DNA from 3 places in the Kitasatospora sp. NPDC101235 genome. Region 3 is predicted to be linked to each of the others. Evidence: riboswitches for the same ligand, from Rfam matches in the RefSeq annotation. Region 3 holds a riboswitch; each other region holds the start of a gene.
The links. Region 3 has a riboswitch for cyclic di-AMP ahead of ACIRRH_RS03990 (transglycosylase family protein). Riboswitches for the same ligand answer to the same signal wherever they lie in the genome.

Region 1: another riboswitch for cyclic di-AMP. It lies ahead of ACIRRH_RS02285 (NlpC/P60 family protein); the one in region 3 lies ahead of ACIRRH_RS03990 (transglycosylase family protein).
Region 2: another riboswitch for cyclic di-AMP. It lies ahead of ACIRRH_RS25765 (M23 family metallopeptidase); the one in region 3 lies ahead of ACIRRH_RS03990 (transglycosylase family protein).

What each region holds. Positions count from the first base shown of each region.
Region 1 covers NZ_JBIWNZ010000001.1:480,365-486,450, reverse strand. Annotated here, with positions in the region: gene ACIRRH_RS02295 (hypothetical protein) at 1-989, opposite strand, end outside; gene ACIRRH_RS02290 (NlpC/P60 family protein) at 1,073-2,119, opposite strand; gene ACIRRH_RS02285 (NlpC/P60 family protein) at 2,348-3,472, opposite strand; cyclic di-AMP (ydaO/yuaA leader) riboswitch at 3,483-3,636, opposite strand; gene ACIRRH_RS02280 (NlpC/P60 family protein) at 3,974-5,011, opposite strand; gene ACIRRH_RS02275 (NYN domain-containing protein) at 5,210-6,086, opposite strand, start outside.
Region 2 covers NZ_JBIWNZ010000016.1:175,017-181,102, reverse strand. Annotated here, with positions in the region: gene ACIRRH_RS25785 (hypothetical protein) at 1-439, opposite strand, end outside; gene ACIRRH_RS25780 (sensor domain-containing protein) at 513-1,253, opposite strand; gene ACIRRH_RS25775 (GNAT family N-acetyltransferase) at 1,445-2,038, opposite strand; gene ACIRRH_RS25770 (hypothetical protein) at 2,081-2,956, shown strand; gene ACIRRH_RS25765 (M23 family metallopeptidase) at 3,020-3,868, opposite strand; cyclic di-AMP (ydaO/yuaA leader) riboswitch at 3,882-4,040, opposite strand; gene ACIRRH_RS25760 (YiaA/YiaB family inner membrane protein) at 4,236-4,526, shown strand; gene ACIRRH_RS25755 (alpha/beta fold hydrolase) at 4,667-5,494, shown strand; gene ACIRRH_RS25750 (TetR/AcrR family transcriptional regulator) at 5,574-6,086, shown strand, end outside.
Region 3 covers NZ_JBIWNZ010000002.1:113,894-119,979, reverse strand. Annotated here, with positions in the region: gene ACIRRH_RS04000 (septum formation initiator family protein) at 1-447, opposite strand, end outside; gene eno (phosphopyruvate hydratase) at 589-1,875, opposite strand; gene ACIRRH_RS03990 (transglycosylase family protein) at 2,198-3,103, opposite strand; cyclic di-AMP (ydaO/yuaA leader) riboswitch at 3,109-3,277, opposite strand; gene ACIRRH_RS03985 (cytochrome P450) at 3,497-4,819, opposite strand; gene ACIRRH_RS03980 (SDR family NAD(P)-dependent oxidoreductase) at 5,098-5,520, shown strand; gene ACIRRH_RS03975 (MazG family protein) at 5,586-6,086, opposite strand, start outside.

The DNA.
Region 1 (6,086 bases), on a different contig from region 3:
TGCGGGCCGTGGACGCGGGCGATCAGCTCGCAGGCCAGCCAGGACTGCTCGTAGGCCTGGGCGATGCCGGCGGCCCCGGCGGCGAAGTCCCGGTCGGCGGGCAGGGCGGTCGGCGCCTTCCCCGCGGCGACGTCCCGGGCCAGCTCGGGGGCGATCTGCCGGGGGATGCGGCCCGAGTCGCGGTAGGCGGTCCAGTCGGCGACGCCCTCGGAGAGCCACAGCGGGGTCCAGGCCCGGGTGTCGGCCCTGGTGGCGACGTGGGTGGCCTCGTGGGTGATCACCACCTGGCGGCCGAAGTCACTGAGCCGCCCGTACGCCTCCGGGTTGACCAGCACCCGGTCCGCGGGGGTGTGCCAGGGCGCGCCGGGGGCGGCCACGGTGACCGCCGCCATGCCCGTCCAGCCGTCCGGGTCGCCCTCCAGCAGCCGGGCGAACTGCTCTTCGGTGGCGGGCCGCTCCAGCAGCAGCTGCCCCGGCCAGGCACCGCCCCAGACCTCGGTGACGGCGGGCACCGCCCGGTCCCCCACCGCGACCAGCTCGGCCGGGTCGGGGCCGGCGGCCGGCCCGAGCACCAGGCAGTATGCGCCCGACGCCGACCGGAGCGGCCCGAAGTCCCACGGCGCGGGCGGCCCGCCCGCGCTCTCCTCGCGCTCGACCCGCCAGCCGTCCCCGGCCCGGACCAGCTCGATCCGGCGCGGGTACACCACCGGGTACTCGTCGTACCCGGCGATCCGCACCGCCAGGTCGGCGGCGGCGGTCAGCCGCTCCGGCCCGCCGGAGGCGGCGAGCACCAGGTTGCGGTACCCCGCCTCGGCCACCGGCAGCCCGGCCCACGGCGGCGCCGAGCGCGCCCGCTCCGCGAGCGCGGCGGCCACCTCGCCGTGCCGGTCCGCCGACCGCGCCGGGAGTGCCGCCGGGGCGGTCGGCGGCAGCGACAGCTGGGCCAGCCCGCCGGCCGCGAGCAGCAGCGCACCCCGCCGGGACAGCACGCGGCGGGGGCGAGGGCGGGGGCGGGCTATCTCGGCGGGGCCGGCGGGGTCGGTCGCGCCGGCGGGGCCGGACGGCAGGGCGCTCAGAGCCGGACCACCCCGGAGACCGGCATGGCGGTGACGCTCTCGTAGCGGACCTTGGTGCCCGGGCGGGGTGCGTGCACGATCACGCCACCACCGGCGTACATGCCGACGTGGTGCATGTCCCGGTAGAAGATCACCAGGTCTCCCGGTCGCGCTTCGGACAGGCTGATCCGCTGCCCGGCGTACGCCTGGGCCTGCGAGGTGCGCGGCAGGGTCACTCCGGCCTGCCGCCAGCTGTAGTACATCAGACCGGAGCAGTCGAACGCGTGCGGCCCGGTGGCCCCGTAGACGTACGGGGAGCCGATCATCCGCACCGCGGCCGCCAGCGCGGCGGCCCCGCGCTCGGAGGCGGGCGGGGCGGTGCCGAGGTCCAGCCGGTCGGTGCCCCGGGTGGCGCGCTGCTCGGCGTCCCGGGCGTCCTGGGCCGTCATCCGGGCCCGCTCGGTGGCGTCCAGGCCGTTCAACAGCTTCTGCGCCTTGGCCAGCCGCTGCTGGACCTGCTGTTTGCTGTCGGCGAGCGAGCGGCGGGTCCGGTCGAGCTCGGCGAGCTTGCCGGCCGCCTCGGCGCGGCGCTGGTCGAGCCGGCGCTGCCGGGTGACCAGCTCGTGCAGGGTCTCCTGCTGGCGCACGGCGGCCTGGCCCAGGGTGCGGGCGCGGGCCAGGTAGCCCTCCGGGTCGGGCGAGAGGATCAGCTGGGCGGTCTGGGTCATCCCGCCGCCGCGGTACTCGGCCCCGGCCACCGTCGCCAGATCGCCGCGCAGCTCGTTGAGCTGGTTCTGGGCGACGGCGATCTCGCCCTGGAGGATCGTGGTCTCGCCCTGGAGCCGCCGCTGGGCCTCCTGCGCCGCGTTGGCCTTCTCGGACGCCTGCTCGGCCTCGTCGTACAGCTGTTCCACCTGTGCCGTGACGTCCTGACGGTCGGACGGGTCCGGGCTGCCGGGGGCGGCCTGGGCGCTGCCTCCGGCGGCCACGCCCAGCGCGGTGGCGGCGGCCGCGGTCAGCACCAGCGCCCGGGTGAGCAGTTGGGAACGGCGGTGCACGGGCATGGCGGCAGCGGCTCCAATCCTGCGGTGCGACCCCCGCCGCCGCACCACGACGGGCGGCCGTCGAGCGGGAGTCCGGTGGCAGACGTTAGCGAGTTCGGGCAAGCGAGTCCAAACCCCTCCCAACCCGAATATTCGACCTCTAATCGGACATCAGATCGACCCTGCCGGAAAAGCCGCAGGCCCGGCCTTCCCTGGGGAAGACCGGGCCTGGAAGCGTCCGTGCGGGGATCAGACCCGCACGATGGAGGCCAGCGGCATGTTGGTGACCGCCTCGTAGCGCACCGACGCACCCGGCTTGGGCGCGTGCAGCACCTGGCCGTTGCCCGCGTAGATGCCGACGTGGTGGGCGTCGCTGTAGAAGATCAGCAGGTCGCCGGGCTGGGCCTGGGAGATGTCCGAACCGATCCGGGTGCCGGCCGAGGCCTGCGCCTGCGAGGTGCGCGGCAGCGACACGCCGGCCTGGTTGAACGCCCAGACCATCAGGCCGGAGCAGTCGAAGGAGCCCGGGCCGGTGGCACCCCAGACGTACGGGCTGCCGACCTTGGACGCGGCGGCCGAGAGCGCGGCGGCACCGCGCGAGCTGCCGGCGGCCACCTTCACCGGAGCGGTGGTCGTGCCGCTCGCGAGGTCGCCGCGGCTGTTGTCGCGCGAGGCGCGGTCGGCGGCGGCCTTGGCGGCGTCGAGCTTCGCGGACTCCGCCTTCTGCTGGGCCTCGACGGCGGCCTTCTCCTCGGCCTGCTGGAGCGCCCGGCGCTCCTGGTCGGTCAGCGTGTTGAGCAGGTCCTGGGCCGCCTTCAGCTTGCCCTGGACCTCCTCCTTGGAGGCCTTCAGCTGCTGGGTGGTCGACTCCAGCTCGGCGAGCTTGCCCTGGGCCTCGTTGCGGTCCTGGTCGAGCTTGCGCTGCTGCTCCTGGAGCTCCTTCAGCTGACCCTTCTGGGTGCTGCCGGCCTGGTTCAGCGTGCCGGCCTGGCTGAGGAAGTTGTCCGGGCTGGAGGAGAACATCAGCTGGACGGTCGGGGATATGCCCCCGTTGCGGTACTGCTCGCCGGCGATCTCGGCCAGGCCGCCCTGGAGCTCGGTGACCTGGGCCTGCTGACGGGCCACCTGGTCCTGCAGGCCGGAGACCTGCTTCTCCAGCTCCTGCTGCTTGGCCTGGGCGGCGTTGTAGTTCTCGGTCGCGACCTCGGCCTGCTCGTTGAGCTGGTCGACCTGCTCCTTGACCTGTTCCTTGGTCGGCTGCGGGTCGGCGTGGGCGCCGGACTGCGCGGAGAGGGCGACGGCGGCGGCGGCGACACCGGTCAGGATCGAGACGCGGGCGCGACCGGCGGGCTTGGGACGACGATGGGACGCCACGAAGGCGGACTCCTTCTTCCTACGTCCGCCTACCGGGTGAGCTGACGGGTTCGGGCCGGAAGCATGCCCTACGACGCCTCACGGCCGTTCCACCGGCCGACCTGGCGCCGATTCACCCCGGAGGAACGTGGTTCCCCGGCTCCGCTCCACAGCGCCCCCAACCACTGGGCTCCCCTGTCGGGCAGTCGCTTCGACCTGCCCCGCTGCCTCGCGAACTCGGCGGTAACCACCGCCGCCACCCTGGCTGGGCGATCGACAGTGCGGTGGTTCGGGGCACGACCCTAGTAACTGAACCGTGATCCGTTCAAATCCTTGTCAGAAAAAAGACGGAAGATTACCCAAGTTCCTTTGTGAAAATGACCGATGGTGACCAGTGGCACACGCAAGGCTGATCGGTTCTCAGCATGCGGCCGCGAAGGGGCCGGAAACCCGAACGCCACCCCCGCACGGAGGTGGCGCTTTTCACAGGCCCGGGAGGAGCCCCTCGGGAGTGTCGGGCCGTCAGACCCGGCGGATGGTGTTGATCGACATCGCGTCGGCCTTCATCACCTTCACCACGTCACCGGTGTGCGGCGCGTGGACCACCATGCCGTTGCCGATGTACATCCCGACGTGGTGCATGTCGTTGCCGTAGATCACCAGGTCGCCCGGCTGGGCCTGGTCCAGCGAGGGCACCCGGGTGCCGTAGTGGCCCTGCTCCTGCGAGGTGCGTGGCAGCGAGACGCCGGCCTGCCCGTACGCCCAGACCATCAGGCCCGAGCAGTCGAAGGTGGTCGACCCGGTGGCGCCCCACACGTACGGCGAACCCTGCTTGCTCATCGCCTTGGCCATCGCCACGGCCGCGTAGCCGCTGGCCGGCGGCAGACTGCTGAGGTCGACCCGGTCGCTGCCGCGCGAGGCGCGGTCGTCCTGCGCCTGCTGGGCCCGCAGCGCGGCGCGGTCGGCGGCGCTCAGCGAGTTCAGCAGGTCCTGGGCGGCCTTCAGCTTGGTGTTGACGTCCGCCTTGGCCTGGTTCAGGTCCTTGGTGGTGGTGTCCAGCGAGGCGAGCACGGCGGCCGCCTCGGTCTTCTCCTGGTCCAGCCGGCGCTGCTGGTCCAGCAGCCCCTTGAGCGCCTCGGCCTGGCTGGTGCTGGCCTGCTGGACGGTGGAGGCCTTCTCCAGGTAGCCGGACGGGTCGGAGGAGAGCATCAGCTGGACGGACGGGTCGATGCCGCCGGTGCGGTACTGCTCGCCCGCCACCTCGGCGAGGCCGCCCTGGAGCTGGGTCATCTGCTCCTGGCTGCGGGCCACCTGGTCCTGCAGCTGGTCGGCCTGCTTGCGCAGCTGGTCGGCCCGCTCCTTGGCTCCGTTGTACTTCTCCGCCGCCTGCTCCTGCTCCTCCTGGAGCTGGTCGATCTGCGCCTTGACGTCCGATTTGTTCGGCTGCGGCGCAGCGTGCGCGGCCACCTGGGCGGAGAGGGCGACCGCAGTCGCAGCAGCAGCGGTGAGCACGGAGATCCGCGCGCGGCTCGGCTGCTTGGGACGGCGGTGGGAGGCCAAGGGACCGGCTCCTTCTTTCATCGGACTCACCCGATGGGATGAGGTTCCAGAAAATAGGTTTGACGCCAGACCCTAGTGAAGATCTATCCGTTTTGCCACTCCCCCGAAGGCGTGAACTCCGCTTTCCACACCGACTTCACGGAAGCCGCGCACCGCCTCGGAACCGCTCCTGACCAGGCATCATGCGGCCCGGTGGGATCAGGGCCGGGCCAGCCGGTTCAGCAGCAGCACCGACGCCACGGGGCGCGCGCCCGCCTTCCGCACGCCCTCCGCGACCTCCCGGTCGGTGGACACCACCACCACCGGGCGGCCCTGCGGCTCGGCCCGCACCAGGCGGCGGATCAGCTCGTCGGCCGTCTCCCCGGTCCGGCTGAACCGCACCCGGACCCCGCGCGGCGGCGCCATGATCACCGGGACGTCCAGGTCCTGCCCGTCGAACACACAGGTGACCTCCGCCTGGGTGCGCTGGGCCAGCATCGCCAGCCCGCCCAGCAGCCGTATACGCTGCTGCTCCAGCGGCAGCGTCGGATAACCGGTCTTGGTCACGTTGTAGCCGTCCACCACCAGGTGCACCTGAGGAATCGCCAGCAGCTGGTCCAACAGCGCCGGATCGTCCTCGGCCAGCCCGCGCCGGGCCACGTCGTGCGGGGAGGCCGCCCCCGGCACCACCGCCTCCACCAGGTCCGCCGGGCGGATCTGGGAGACCGGCAGCGCCAGCTCCCGCTGGAGTCCCTGGGCCGACTGCAGCACGGCGTCCAGCAGCAGCCGCAGCCGCATGTCCTCGACGCTGCGCCCCTCGCGGGCCGACCGGCGGCCCTGCTCGACCGCGTTCTCCAGTTCGGAGACCCGGTGCCTGAGCCTGCGCGCCTCGGTCTCGGCCGCGCCGCGCTCGGCCGCGGCCTGCGCCTTCACGGCCTCCAGCTCGCCGGCCACCCGGCGGGTCTCGGCCTGCGCCCGGCGGGTGTCGCTCTCCAGCGACCGCACCTTCTTGCGCAGCGACTCCGCCTCCTTGCGGACGCCGTCGGACTCGGCCCGCTGCCGGTCCAGGTCCGCCCGCGCGGAGGCCCGCACCTCG
Region 2 (6,086 bases), on a different contig from region 3:
CGAACGAGCCGTCCGCGAAGGGCAGCCGGGGCAGCTCGGCGGCCACGTACCGCTGCGGGTGGGCGGCCGAGTCGGCGGCGAACAGCCGGCGAGCGCGGTCCCAGCTGCGCAGGTAGCGCTCGGACCGGTACGGGCGGGGCGAGGGGTAGAGCCGGGGGCGGGCGGCCATCGCGGCGGCCATCGCGGCCCGGGCGGCCAGCGCGCGGTCCGCGACCACCGCCGACGGCAGCGCGTACGCCGGGTCGGCGGCGATCACCCGGCAGCCCAGCTCACGCGCCTCGGCGGCCAGTCCGGCCGCGCCGCCGGGGCAGTCCAGCAGCGGCCCGGGCAGCGCGGCGAGCCCCGCCCTGGTGAGGCCGAACAGGGCGCAGTACTCGTCCAGCGGGCGGGAGGTGACCAGGATGTCCGGGGGAACGGGGGGAATACCGGCGGCGGCCACCCGGCCATCCGAACACGGAGCGGCCCCGTCCGCATCCGGAAGGTGTCCGGGACGCGGGCGGGGCCGCCGGGGGTCAGCGGCCGAGCAGGCCCCGGGCGGCGGCCCGGTTGACGTTGGTCAGGCCGCGGACCAGCTGCGTGGTGAGGAAGACCAGCAGCAGTCCGATGACCGAGAGCACGGCGATCTGCCAGGGCGCCTGGACCTCGTACACGTGCTGGATGCCCTCGCTGTCGGAGTAGTCGAACAGCCGGTACCCGTGCCAGGGGGTGTAGGTCCGGAAGACCCAGTGGTAGAGCGGGTAGAGCGCCATCACCCAGCCGAGCAGCAGGAACACCAGCGTCACCGAGAAGCTGAACACCGCCCAGGGGAACATCACCACCTGGTACAGCACGGCCTTCCAGCCGGCCGCGTCCGCCAGCCGCGCGGTGATCGCGCCCCAGCTGCCCGGGCGGACCTGGCGCACCGGCTCCGGGCCGGGGACGTCCAGGGCCAGCATGCCGCGCACCCGGGCCCGCTCCAGCCGGCCGAAGCCGCGGGCGAGGCTGGTCAGGGCGCCCAGCACGGGCAGGCCGAGGACGGTCACGAAGGTGCCGAGGCCGAAGCAGAACATGACGATCGAGACGGAGAACCCGGCGATCGCCACCGGCAGGCCGCTGAGCGCGTAGCCGACCTCGCGGTAGTAGTACGCCGAGAACGGCGCCCGCCACAGGGCCGGCCGCCGCTCGGTCCGGCGGGCCCGGGCGGGGCGCGGGTCGTCACCGTAACCGCCCGGGACGTCCCACTCCCGGTCCTCCATGCTGCGGCTGCTGCTCATGCTCCCGGCCCCCGGCCCCTCGTACTGTCGGTCGTTCGTCCTGCTGACGGTGTCCAGTCTGACGGACGCGCAGGCCAGGCGTGATCCGGAGGCCTGGCGGATCCGGGGTGGGGTTAACCCCCCTCCGCCGCGATCCCCTCGTTCGGTCCGCCCTGCGTCCGGGCGGCCGCCCCCCGGCCCGTCCGCGGCGTTCAGCGGTCCGGGCCCGGCCTGCGGGCGCCCGGGCCCGGCCACTCGTCGGCGAGCAGCGAGTAGAGGAACGAGTCGGACCAGACGCCGTCCTTGAACCCGTCGTGCCGCAGTCGCCCCTCCAGCCGGAACCCCCGCCCGGTGAGCACCTTGACGGAGGCCTCGTTGGCCACCGCGACCCGGGCGGCCAGCCGGTGCAGGTCCAGGACGTCGAAGGCGAGGCCGCAGAGCAGGCCGACGACCTCGCCCGCGTAGCCGCGGCCCCAGAACTCGCGGGCCAGCACGCACCCGAGGTGGGCGGCCCGGTGCCCGTCGAGGGTGAGCGAGGCCTGCCCGACCGGCGTCGCGTCCTGCGGCTCCTCGGCGTCGGCGAGCCTGGTGACGGCGAGCCGGTAGGTGTCCCGCTCCTCGGCCATCGCCTCCTCCAGGTAGAGCTCGACCTGGTCGGCGCAGGCCTCCCGGCCGCTCGGCCCGAAGGGCAGGTGGCGGGTGACCTCCGGGTCGCCGAACAGCGCGTGCAGCGCGTCCACGTCGCCCTCGGTGTGGTGGTACTCGCGGACGGCCAGTCGCGGGCCGGTGAGTCGTACGGGGACCATGGCTGCCGACCCTATCCCCGCCCGGCGGCTACCGTTCGGACTATGAACGACGAAGACCTGCGGCTCGCCCCGCGCACCAAGGCCGCCGACCTGCTCGCCTGGGCGGCCGAGCAGGGCCGCGCGCCGGTGGCCGAGGGGCCGCTGCGCGCGGTGCTGGCGCTGCTGGAGCTGGGCGAGGGCAGGATGCACGACGGCTGGCCCGAACTGACCTCCGACGCGGTGGAGCACCTGCTGTACGAGCGGCTCCACCTGTACGTCCAACCGGCACCCGAGGAGGACCCGCTCGCCTACGGCGACGCCGTCCGGCTGCTGATCGACCACCAACGGGCGGCCCGGCGGCTCAACGCCAAGCGCCAGGAGCGGCTGCACGCGGAGGCCGAGTGGCAGGGCGAGGTCGCGGCCGGGCTGCTGCGCCGCGCCGACCTGGTGACCTGGCCCCGGCTGTACGCGCTGCTGCTGCACGCGCACGGGGTGGACGTCACGGACGGGGCGGCGGTGCGGGACTGGCTGGCCGGCTTCGGGGAGCTGGCGCAGGAGGAGCGGCTGGCCGCGTACGAGGCGCTGGTGCCGGCCGGCTGGCTGGACGAGCCGGACGAGCAGGGCTGGGGCCCGGGCCGGGTGCTGTCGGTCGGCATGGCCACGGACGGCGCGCGGCGGCTGCTGGAGCAGGGCCTGATGCGGCGCAGCTACCGCAACCTGGCCGAGCTGACCGCGCAGGGGCGGCCGATGCCGGACGAACTGGCCGGGGACTTCGGGCAGTTCGAGGAGGCGGCGGTCGACGCGGCGCTCGACCTGTTCGGCGGGTGGACGGTGCCGGGGCTGCCGCGGCTGCTGGTGACGGAGTTCCCGGAGCTGGCGCCGGAGCCGGGCCCGGAGGAGATCGAGGCGTACCTGGCGCAGCTGCCCGTCGAGGAGTGAGACGCCGCGCAAAGCCCCCGGCCCGGAGCGGGTGCTCCGGGCCGGGGGCTTCGTGCGGGTGCGTCAGGGGTTGAGGCCGCGCTGCTGGAGCCAGGGCTCCGGGTCGACCGGGGCGCCGCCGCCGGGGCGGACCTCCATGTGCAGGTGCGGGCCGGTGACGTTGCCGGTCGCGCCGACCTTGCCGATCTGCTGGCCGGAGGCGACCTTGCCGGAGCCCTTGGTGATCGAGGAGAGGTGGCAGTACCAGATCTCGGTGCCGTCGGGCAGGGTCTCGACGATCCGGTAGCCGTACGAGCCGGCCCAGCCGGCCGAGGTGATGGTGCCCTGGCCGAGCGCGTAGACCGGGGTGCCGGTGTCGGCGGCGAAGTCCAGGCCGGTGTGCAGGTTGGCCCAGTAGCGGGCGCTCTGGCCGTAGTGGGCGGAGAGCCGGTAGTCGTTCACCGGGAGGGTGAGGGCGGCGGCCTTGGCCCGCTCGGCCTCCTCGGCGGCGCGCTTGGCCTCGACCTCCTTGGCGGCGGCCTTGGCCTCCGCCTCCTGCGCGGCCTGGAGCCGGGCGGTCTCCTCGGCGGCGGTGCGCTGGCTGTCGGCCTGGTGCTGGATGCGGGCGGCGAGCGCGAGGCCAGGGTCGGCGGAGAGGGCGACCGGGGTCTCGTCCGGGGCCTCGACGGCGGGGGCGGCGGCCGGGGTCGCCGAGGCGAAGCCGGTGGCGCCCAGGGTGGCGGCGACGGCGGTGACGCCGAGCAGCGGGGAGGCTCCGCGGGTCTGACGCGGCATCCGGTGGCGGTTGGTCTCGGCCTCTGCGCCGAAGGCCTCGGGACCGAAGTCCTCAGGGCCGTCCGCGCCGGGGTGGTCGAGGAGCTGGGTACCGGCTGCGAAGCCGGCCGGGTGTGCCGGGGTGTGCGTCGACGCCACGGGAGGCGCGCTCCTTTCCTTCCTTCGCGCCTACCGGGTTAGCTGACGGGTTCGGAGCAGGAAGGTCTCCTACGGCCGGGCCGGAGCCCCGCCGATTCACCCCAAGGAACGTGGTTCCCCGGCTCCCTGACCTGCCCGGAGGCCGGTCGGCGGGATTAGGCGACGGCGCACGGTGCCGTCTGGGTACGGCGTTGACAACCGTGCTGCGTTATCAAACGTTAATCCTAGGACGCTCCGATTCCAAGCCATCCGTTTGGAGCAGCTCGGTGGAAGGTGATCGGACGTCAACGAACGGCCCCTCATGCACGGCCTCACCTGAGTACCCCTACTCATGTGCGGCCCGGCGGGGCCGCCGCATCCTGACGCCATGAGCGCACCGATGCAGGCCCGCACCACGGCCGCGTACTTCGTCCAGGCCGTCCTCTCCTTCTCCCTGTCGGGCATCGCCCTCGTCGCCGGAATCGTCTACCTGCCGGTCGGCGGATGGACCCGGGCCTTCCTCGGGGTCGGCCTCCTCTACACCGTCACCTCCGCGTTCACGCTGGCGAAGGTGATCCGGGACCGGCAGGAGTCCAGCGAGATGATCACCCGGGTCGACCAGGCCCGACTGGAGAAGCTGCTCAGCGAGCACGACCCGTTCAAGGTCGAGGGGGCCTGACCGGCCCCTTCCCCTTCTCCCGGCCCGCCACCGCGGCCCGTCGCCGACGGTCGCTTGACGGCTAAGGCTATTAGCCTTAGCTTTATGGCTATCGGCAGCACAGCCGATGCCCCGCACCGACGGCCCGAAGGGGACCACCCATGAACGGCACCATCACCCCGAGCACCCGGTACCTGACCGCTCCCGGCGGCCGGATCGCCTTCGACGACACCCGGCAGGGCGACGGCACCCCCGTCGTCCTGCTCCCGGGCATGCTCGACAGCCGGGCCGCGTACCGGCACCTGCGCCCGCTGCTCGTCGCCGCCGGCCACCGGGTCGTCACCATGGACCTGCGGGGCTTCGGCGAATCCTCCGTCACCTGGGACGACTACAGCCCGGCCGCCATCGCCGGCGACGTGCTCGCCCTGCTCGACCACCTCGGCATCGACCGCGCCGTCCTCGCCGGGAACTCGTACACCGGCGCGACCGTCGTCAAGGCCGCCGGGGACGCGCCCGAGCGGGTCGCCGGGATCGTCCTCCTCGACGCCTTCGTCGAGAACCCGCCGCAGGGCGCCCTGATGCGCGGCGTCATGGGCCTGATGGGCGCCGCCCTCGTCCACTGGCCGGCCTCCTGGGGCTTCTACCTGCGCCGGATGGCCTTCCCCGGCGCCAAGCCCGCCGACTTCGACGCGTACGTGGACGGACTGGTCGCCGCGCTGCGCACCCCGGGACGGAAGACCGCCACCCGCGGGTACGTCCACGGCGACTCGGCACCGGTCGGCTGGACGGCCGCGGTGCGGTGCCCGGCGCTGGTGGTCATGGGCAGCAAGGACCCCGACTTCCCGAAGCCGGAGCTCGTGGCCGACCGGCAGGCCGCCGCACTCGGCGCGCGGAAGGCGATGATCGAGGGGTCCGGGCACTACCCGATGGCCGACAACCCCGCGGCCACCGCGGACGCCCTGCTGCCGTTCCTCGCCGAGCTCGGCTGAGCCCCGCCCGCCCCGACCCGCCCGTCCCGCCCGTCCCGCCCGTCCCGCCCGACTCCACCCGTACGGAGAGCCCGAACCCATGCCCCGCGTAGGACTGACCCCCGACCAGGTCGTCGACCACGCCCTCGCCCTCATCGACGAGCAGGGCGCCGAGGCCCTCACCCTGGCCTCCGTCGCCGCCCGGGCCGGGGTCGCCACTCCCTCGCTGTACAAGCACGTCAGCGGCGGCCTCGCCGAACTGCGGCGGCTGATCGCCGTCCGGGTCACCGGGGACCTGGCCGACCGGCTGGCCGAGGCGGCCGTCGGGCGCAGCGGGGACGACGCCGTCGCCGCCGTCCTGCGCGCCTACCACGCGTACGCCACCGAGCACCCGCACCGCTACAACGCCCTCCCCCAGGCCCCGCAGCCCGACGACGACCTGGCCCGCGCGGCCGCCCGGCTCGTCGGGGTGATCATCGCCGTCCTGCGGGAGTACGGCCTCGACGGCTCCGAGGCGATCCACGCCGCCCGCACCGTCCGCTCCCTCGCCCACGGCTTCGCCTCCCTCACCACCGCCGGCGCCTTCCGACTCTCCGAAGACCTCACCACCACC
Region 3 (6,086 bases):
AGCGGTGTCGGCGGCGTCCACCGAGTCCCAGATGCCGGCGTACCAGGGCTTGGCGGCCTTCGCCTCGCCGGCGCTTCCGGAGGCTGTGTTCTGGGAGGAGGCGGCACCGGCCGCGGACGAGGAGGGCTGGGCGGAGGACTGGCCGGCCGGATCCACCGCGATGTACGGGGTCTCCCCCGGCACCGCGTAGTGCAGCCGGGCGCGGGCCTGCGCCTTGACGTACTCCGGGTCCTGCCAGCGGGCCTTCTCCCGGCGCAGCTGCTCGACCTGCTGGCGCGCGTGGTCGGCCTTCGCCCGCTGGGCGGAGATCTCGGCGCGCTGGGAGATGAACTGCCGCGTCGGGTAGGCGAGGATCGCCACCAGCGAGCAGAGCACCAGGACGAGGACGGTCGCCCGGCTCGTGAACCGGGGCCGGGCCGCCAAGCCCGGGATCCTCCAGCCAGCCATCTCCCGTATCCCCTCCTGGTCGCGACGGTGCCCCGCCGTCCACCCTACGGGGTGAACGGCGGGGCACCGGTCAGGCGTGCGCTACCGGGAACGCCCGGCCCTCGTGCTTGCCGTGCTCGACAGTCCGCGTGGCGGTACCGATCACTCCGCGGAGCGGAAGCGCGGGAAGGCGCCGCGGCCGGCGTACTCGGCGGCGTCGTCGAGGATCTCCTCGATGCGCAGCAGCTGGTTGTACTTGGCGACGCGCTCGGAGCGGGCCGGGGCACCGGTCTTGATCTGGCCGCAGTTGGTGGCGACGGCCAGGTCGGCGATGGTGACGTCCTCGGTCTCGCCGGAGCGGTGCGACATCATGCAGCGGTAGCCGTTGCGCTGGGCCAGCTCGACGGCGTCCAGGGTCTCGGTCAGCGAACCGATCTGGTTCACCTTCACCAGCAGCGCGTTGGCGGTGCCGGTCTCGATGCCGCGGGCCAGGCGGGCCGGGTTGGTGACGAACAGGTCGTCGCCGACCAGCTGGACCTTGTCGCCCAGCTTCTCGGTCATGGCCTTCCAGCCGTCCCAGTCCGACTCGTCCAGCGGGTCCTCGATGGAGACCAGCGGGTAGGCGGCGACCAGCCCGGCGTAGTACTCGATGAGCTCGGCGGAGGTGAGCGCCTTGCCCTCGAACTGGTAGGCACCGTCCTCGTAGAACTCGGAGGAGGCGACGTCCAGGGCCAGCGCGACGTCACGGCCGGGCACGTAGCCGGCCTTCTGGATGGCCTCGACGATGAGGTCCAGGGCCTCGCGGTTGGAGTCCAGGTTCGGGGCGAAGCCGCCCTCGTCGCCCAGACCGGTGGACAGGCCGCGCTCCTTCAGCACGCCCTTGAGCGTGTGGTAGACCTCGACGCCCCAGCGGACGGCCTCGGAGAAGGACTCCGCGCCGATCGGGGCGATCATGAACTCCTGGATGTCGACGTTGGAGTCCGCGTGCGAACCGCCGTTGAGGATGTTCATCATCGGGACCGGCAGGACGTGCGCGTTCGGGCCGCCCAGGTAGCGGAACAGCGGCAGGTCGCTGGCCTCGGAGGCGGCGTGCGCGACGGCCAGCGAGACGCCCAGGATGGCGTTGGCGCCGAGCGAGGACTTGTCCGGGGTGGCGTCCAGGTCCAGCATGGCCTGGTCGATCAGGCGCTGCTCGGTGGCGTCGTAGCCGACCAGCTCCGGGCCGATCTGCTCGATGACGGCCAGGACGGCCTTCTCGACGCCCTTGCCGAAGTAGCGGTTCTTGTCGCCGTCACGCAGCTCCAGCGCCTCGAAGGCACCGGTGGAGGCACCCGACGGGACAGCGGCACGACCCGTGCTGCCGTCGTCGAGGCCGACCTCGACCTCGACCGTGGGGTTGCCGCGCGAGTCGAGGATCTCACGGGCTACGACGACATCGATGGACGGCACGAGGCATCTCCTTGCGGAAGCAGGGTCCGGTCTGACGGTGGTGCTGTCAGCAGGACGATTGCGGAGTCGTTACGACCAGAGCCTAACCGCCCGGGCTCCCGGGGCCACGCCGACCTCGGTCCCGTCTCAGCGTGTGGCCCCACTACCCACCGGTAGTTCACCTGCTTGCCCCAGCTTGTCCCACCGGAGCGGGCGAATGCGGACGAAGGGGACCGGTAGGACCGAGGCCCCTTCGGATGCCGGGACGGAACACGCGACGGCGTCGGCGCCGGACATGACGGACCGGCGCCGGGCACCACGGCCCGGCGCCGGCCGCGACGGCTCAGCCGAGGTGCAGCACCTGGCCGGGCAGGATCAGGTTCGGGTCGCCGCCGACGGTGGCGTGGTTCTGCTCGTACAGCGCGTTCCAGCCGCCGGACACGCCCTGGGCGGCGGCGATGGTCGACAGGGTGTCACCCGCGCGGACCGTGTAGTCGTGGCCGGTGGCCTGCGGGGCGTACTGCGCGGCCTGCGGGGCGTACTGCGGCTGGGCGGCGGCCTGGCCGGCGTACTGCTGGTAGACGCTCTGGTGGCTGGTCCAGTACCAGGCGCCGTTGTTCTGGTACCAGTACACCTTGGCGTCGGCGTCCCAGCCGGCCTTGCCGGAGAAGCCCGGGGTCTGCGGCTGCGCCTGCTGCTGCGGGGCGGCCTGCTGGACCGGCTGCGCGGCGGGCTTCTGCGCCGGCTTCTGGGCGGCCTGCTTCTGCGCGACCGGCTTCTCGGCCGGCTTGGCGGCGGGCTTCGGGGTCTGCTGCTTGGGGGCGGACTGCGCCTTGGCGTCCGAGGAGGTGTCGACCGCGGCCGGGGCACCGCCCTTGGCCAGACCGGCCTTCTGGGAGCAGACCGGCCAGGCCCCCGGACCCTGCGAGGCCAGCACCTTCTCGGCGACCGAGATCTGCTGGGCCTTGCTGGCCTGGTTGGCCTGCGGCGCGTAGGCGGTGCCGCCGTACGCCTTCCAGGTGCTGGAGGTGAACTGGAGGCCGCCGTAGAAGCCGTTGCCGGTGTTGATGCTCCAGTTGCCGCCGCTCTCGCACTGGGCGACGGAGTCCCAGGTGGAGGCCGGGGCGGCGGAGGCGCCGGTGGCGGTGAGGAGCGGCATCGCGAGTCCGACGCCGGCCACACCGGCGACGGCGATGGCCTTCTCGGCCTGGGTGCGACGACGGTGACGGCCAGTTCCAACGAACAGCATGAAGAGGTCCCTCTCCGCACGCCTGCGAGGTGAGCTGTCGGGTTCGGACCGGGAGGTGGCCCGGCCGCCGTACGCGGAGACGATTCCGCTCGGGCGGCTTCACCCCAAGCCGTGGGGAGACGGCAACAAACCTGGTTCCCCCGCCCCTGCCCAGGGTTCTGGTCGGTTTCCCGTGGCGCGGCGGGCAGGATTCGGCGTTCCGCGCACGAGGTCCGCAGCTGCGAACTCCAGGGAGAGTAGACAGATCATCAGACCAATCACAAGCTCATATCGTCGATATCACATGAAAATTACGGCCCGTGTCCGATCGCCTACCACCGGCGGCGTTATGTCCGGATTGATGGGCGTTCACACCCTCGCCGGCAGGCGATCGGTGACGTCCGTCGCGTGACCTCAGCGCGAGGGCGCGGACGGGGTATGCGCAGGCGTGTGCGGGGAGCGGCTCTCCGGGCTGAATTCCACCGGGAGTTCGCGCAGCCCACGCATGATCAGACCGCCGCGCCAGCGCAGATTCTCCGGGCTTTCCGCGAGCCGCAGATCGGGCAGCCGGGAAAGCAGCGTGGCCAGCGCGGCGCGCCCTTCCATCCGGGCCAGCGGGGCGCCGATGCAGTAGTGGATGCCGTGCCCGAACCCCAGGTGGGGGTTGTCGGCCCGGGCCAGGTCCAGGGTGTTCTCGTCCGCGAACCGGGCCGGGTCGCGGTCCGCCGCGGCCAGCACCACCAGCACCGGGTCGCCGACCGGGATGTCCACCCCGCCGATGGTCAGCGGCCGGGTCGCGAACCGCCAGGTCGCCAGCTCCACCGGCCCGTCGTAGCGCAGGAGTTCCTCGATCCCGGTCTCCAGCAGCGCGGTCTCCCCGCGCGCCACCGACTCCTGCAGCAACCGGCGCTGCTCCGGATTGCGCAGCAGCGCGTAGGTGCCGTTGCCGATCAGGTTGATGGTGGTTTCGAACCCCGCGAAGATCAACACGAAGCACATGGCGGCGGCCTCGTTCTCCGTCAGGTGCTCGCCGTGGTCGCTGGCCCGGATCAGGCCGGAGATCAGGTCGTCACCGAGGTCCGCCCGCTTGCGGTGGATGAGGTCCACCAGGTAGGCGCGGATGCGCTTGACCGCCCGGCCCACCCCACCGCGCTGCCCACCGTGGTGGCGGATCATCATGCCCGCCCAGTCACGCAGATCGTCCTGGTCCTCGGCCGGCACGCCCAGCATGTCGCAGATCGCGTAGATGGGGAGCGGGAAGGCGAACTCGTGGATCAGGTCCGCCGAACCGCGCTGCGCGAAGCCGTCGATCAGCCGGTCGGTGAGCTGCTGCACCCGCGGCTCGAACTCGGCCACCCGGCGCGGGGTGAACGCCTTCGACACCAGTCGGCGCAGCCGGGTGTGGTCCGGCGGGTCGATGTTCAGCAGGTGGGTCATCAGGTCCGCCTGCCGCTCCCCCGGGATGCCCACCCGGCCGGTGCGGTGCGCCTGCCCGCTGTGGTGCGCCGGGTTCTTCGACAGCCGGCTGTCCGCGAGCGCCTGCCGGGCGTCCGCGTACCGGGTCACCAGCCAGGCGTCGACGCCGCTCGGCAGCGTGGTGCGGTGCACCGGGGCGTGCTCGCGCAGCCAGGCGTAGGCGGGGTACGGGTCGGCGGCGAACTCCCAGGTGAACAGCTGCGGGGCGGTGGCGTCGGAGGTCGCGGCGGCGGGACGGGCGGGGTCGGGCTGAGCAGGCATGGACCGACCGTATCCGGTGCGACGGGCCCGCCCTCCCTCCGGCGGGCCGCCGCTCCCCCGCCCGCGGATCGCGTCCGGCGCGCCAACACTCCGTGGCCCGTCCATGGACGGGCCGTGGACAGCCCGTGGACAGCTCTTGGCCGACTCTTGGCCGCGGGGCGGGCGTGAGCCTGGTCACCTGAGGGGTAATCCCTGTTGCGGAGGGTCAGGACGTGCCTACGATCCTCCGCAGTACGCGTGGGCGCCGGTGCGGTGTCGTCCACAGGGAGGAGCAGGCCATGCGGGTCAGCGGGTCAGTCGTCGTCATCGCGGTCCTCGACGGCGGGTCGGGCGCGGGCCTCGCCCGTCGGTTCGCCGCGGCCGGCGCCACCGGAATGCTGATCGCCGACCAGCACGTCGGCATCGCCGAGGACCTCGCCTCCGAGCTCGACCGGCCCGGCTGCCCCGTCGTCGGCGTCTGCGGCGACATCCGCCGCCCCAGCGACGTCGCCGCCCTCGTGGACACCGCCGAGAAGCACCTCGGACCGATCGACCTGTTCGCCGTGGCCGGCCCGGACGGCGAACGGATCGTCTCGCTGGCCGAGCTGCCCGACCACCTCGACCTGGAGCGCCTCGCCGAACTCGTCGTCCTCGTCGGCGAGGCCATCGGCGAACTCGTCCCGCCGCAGCGGCGCCCCGAGCCCGCCGCCAAGGCGGCCTGAGGCCCGTCACTCCAGGCCCGGGCCGTCACCCCGAGCCCGGGCCCGTCACTCCGAGCCGGGGCCCGTCACTCCGGCTTGAGGCCCTCGGCCGCGCGCACCGCGTCCCGGTAACCGCGCGCGGCCGACCGCAGTGCCGCGTCCACGTCCACCCCGGCGTCGTGCGCCCGCTGCGCCACCGCGAGCAGCAGCCGGCCCGCCGAGTCGGCGGTCAGCTCGGCCGGCAGCTCGTACGGCTCGTCCGGCACCCCCGTGAAGCCCGCCCGGCGCACCCGGGACACCAGCTTCGCCGCGTACGCCAACGAGGGCAGCCCGGCCGGCACCCCGTCCAGCACCGACTCGCGGTCCGCCTTCTCGGCCGCCTTCAGCTGCTCCCAGTTCGCCTCCACCTCGGCGGCGCCCCCGGCCTCGACGTCCCCGAACACGTGCGGGTGCCGGTACATCAGCTTCTCGACGATGTCCCCGGCCACGTCGTCGATGGTGAACGGCTCGGCCGGGTGCTCCTCGGCGATCCGGGAGTGGAAGAACACCTGCAGCAGGACGTCACCCAGCTCCTCGCGCAGCGTCTC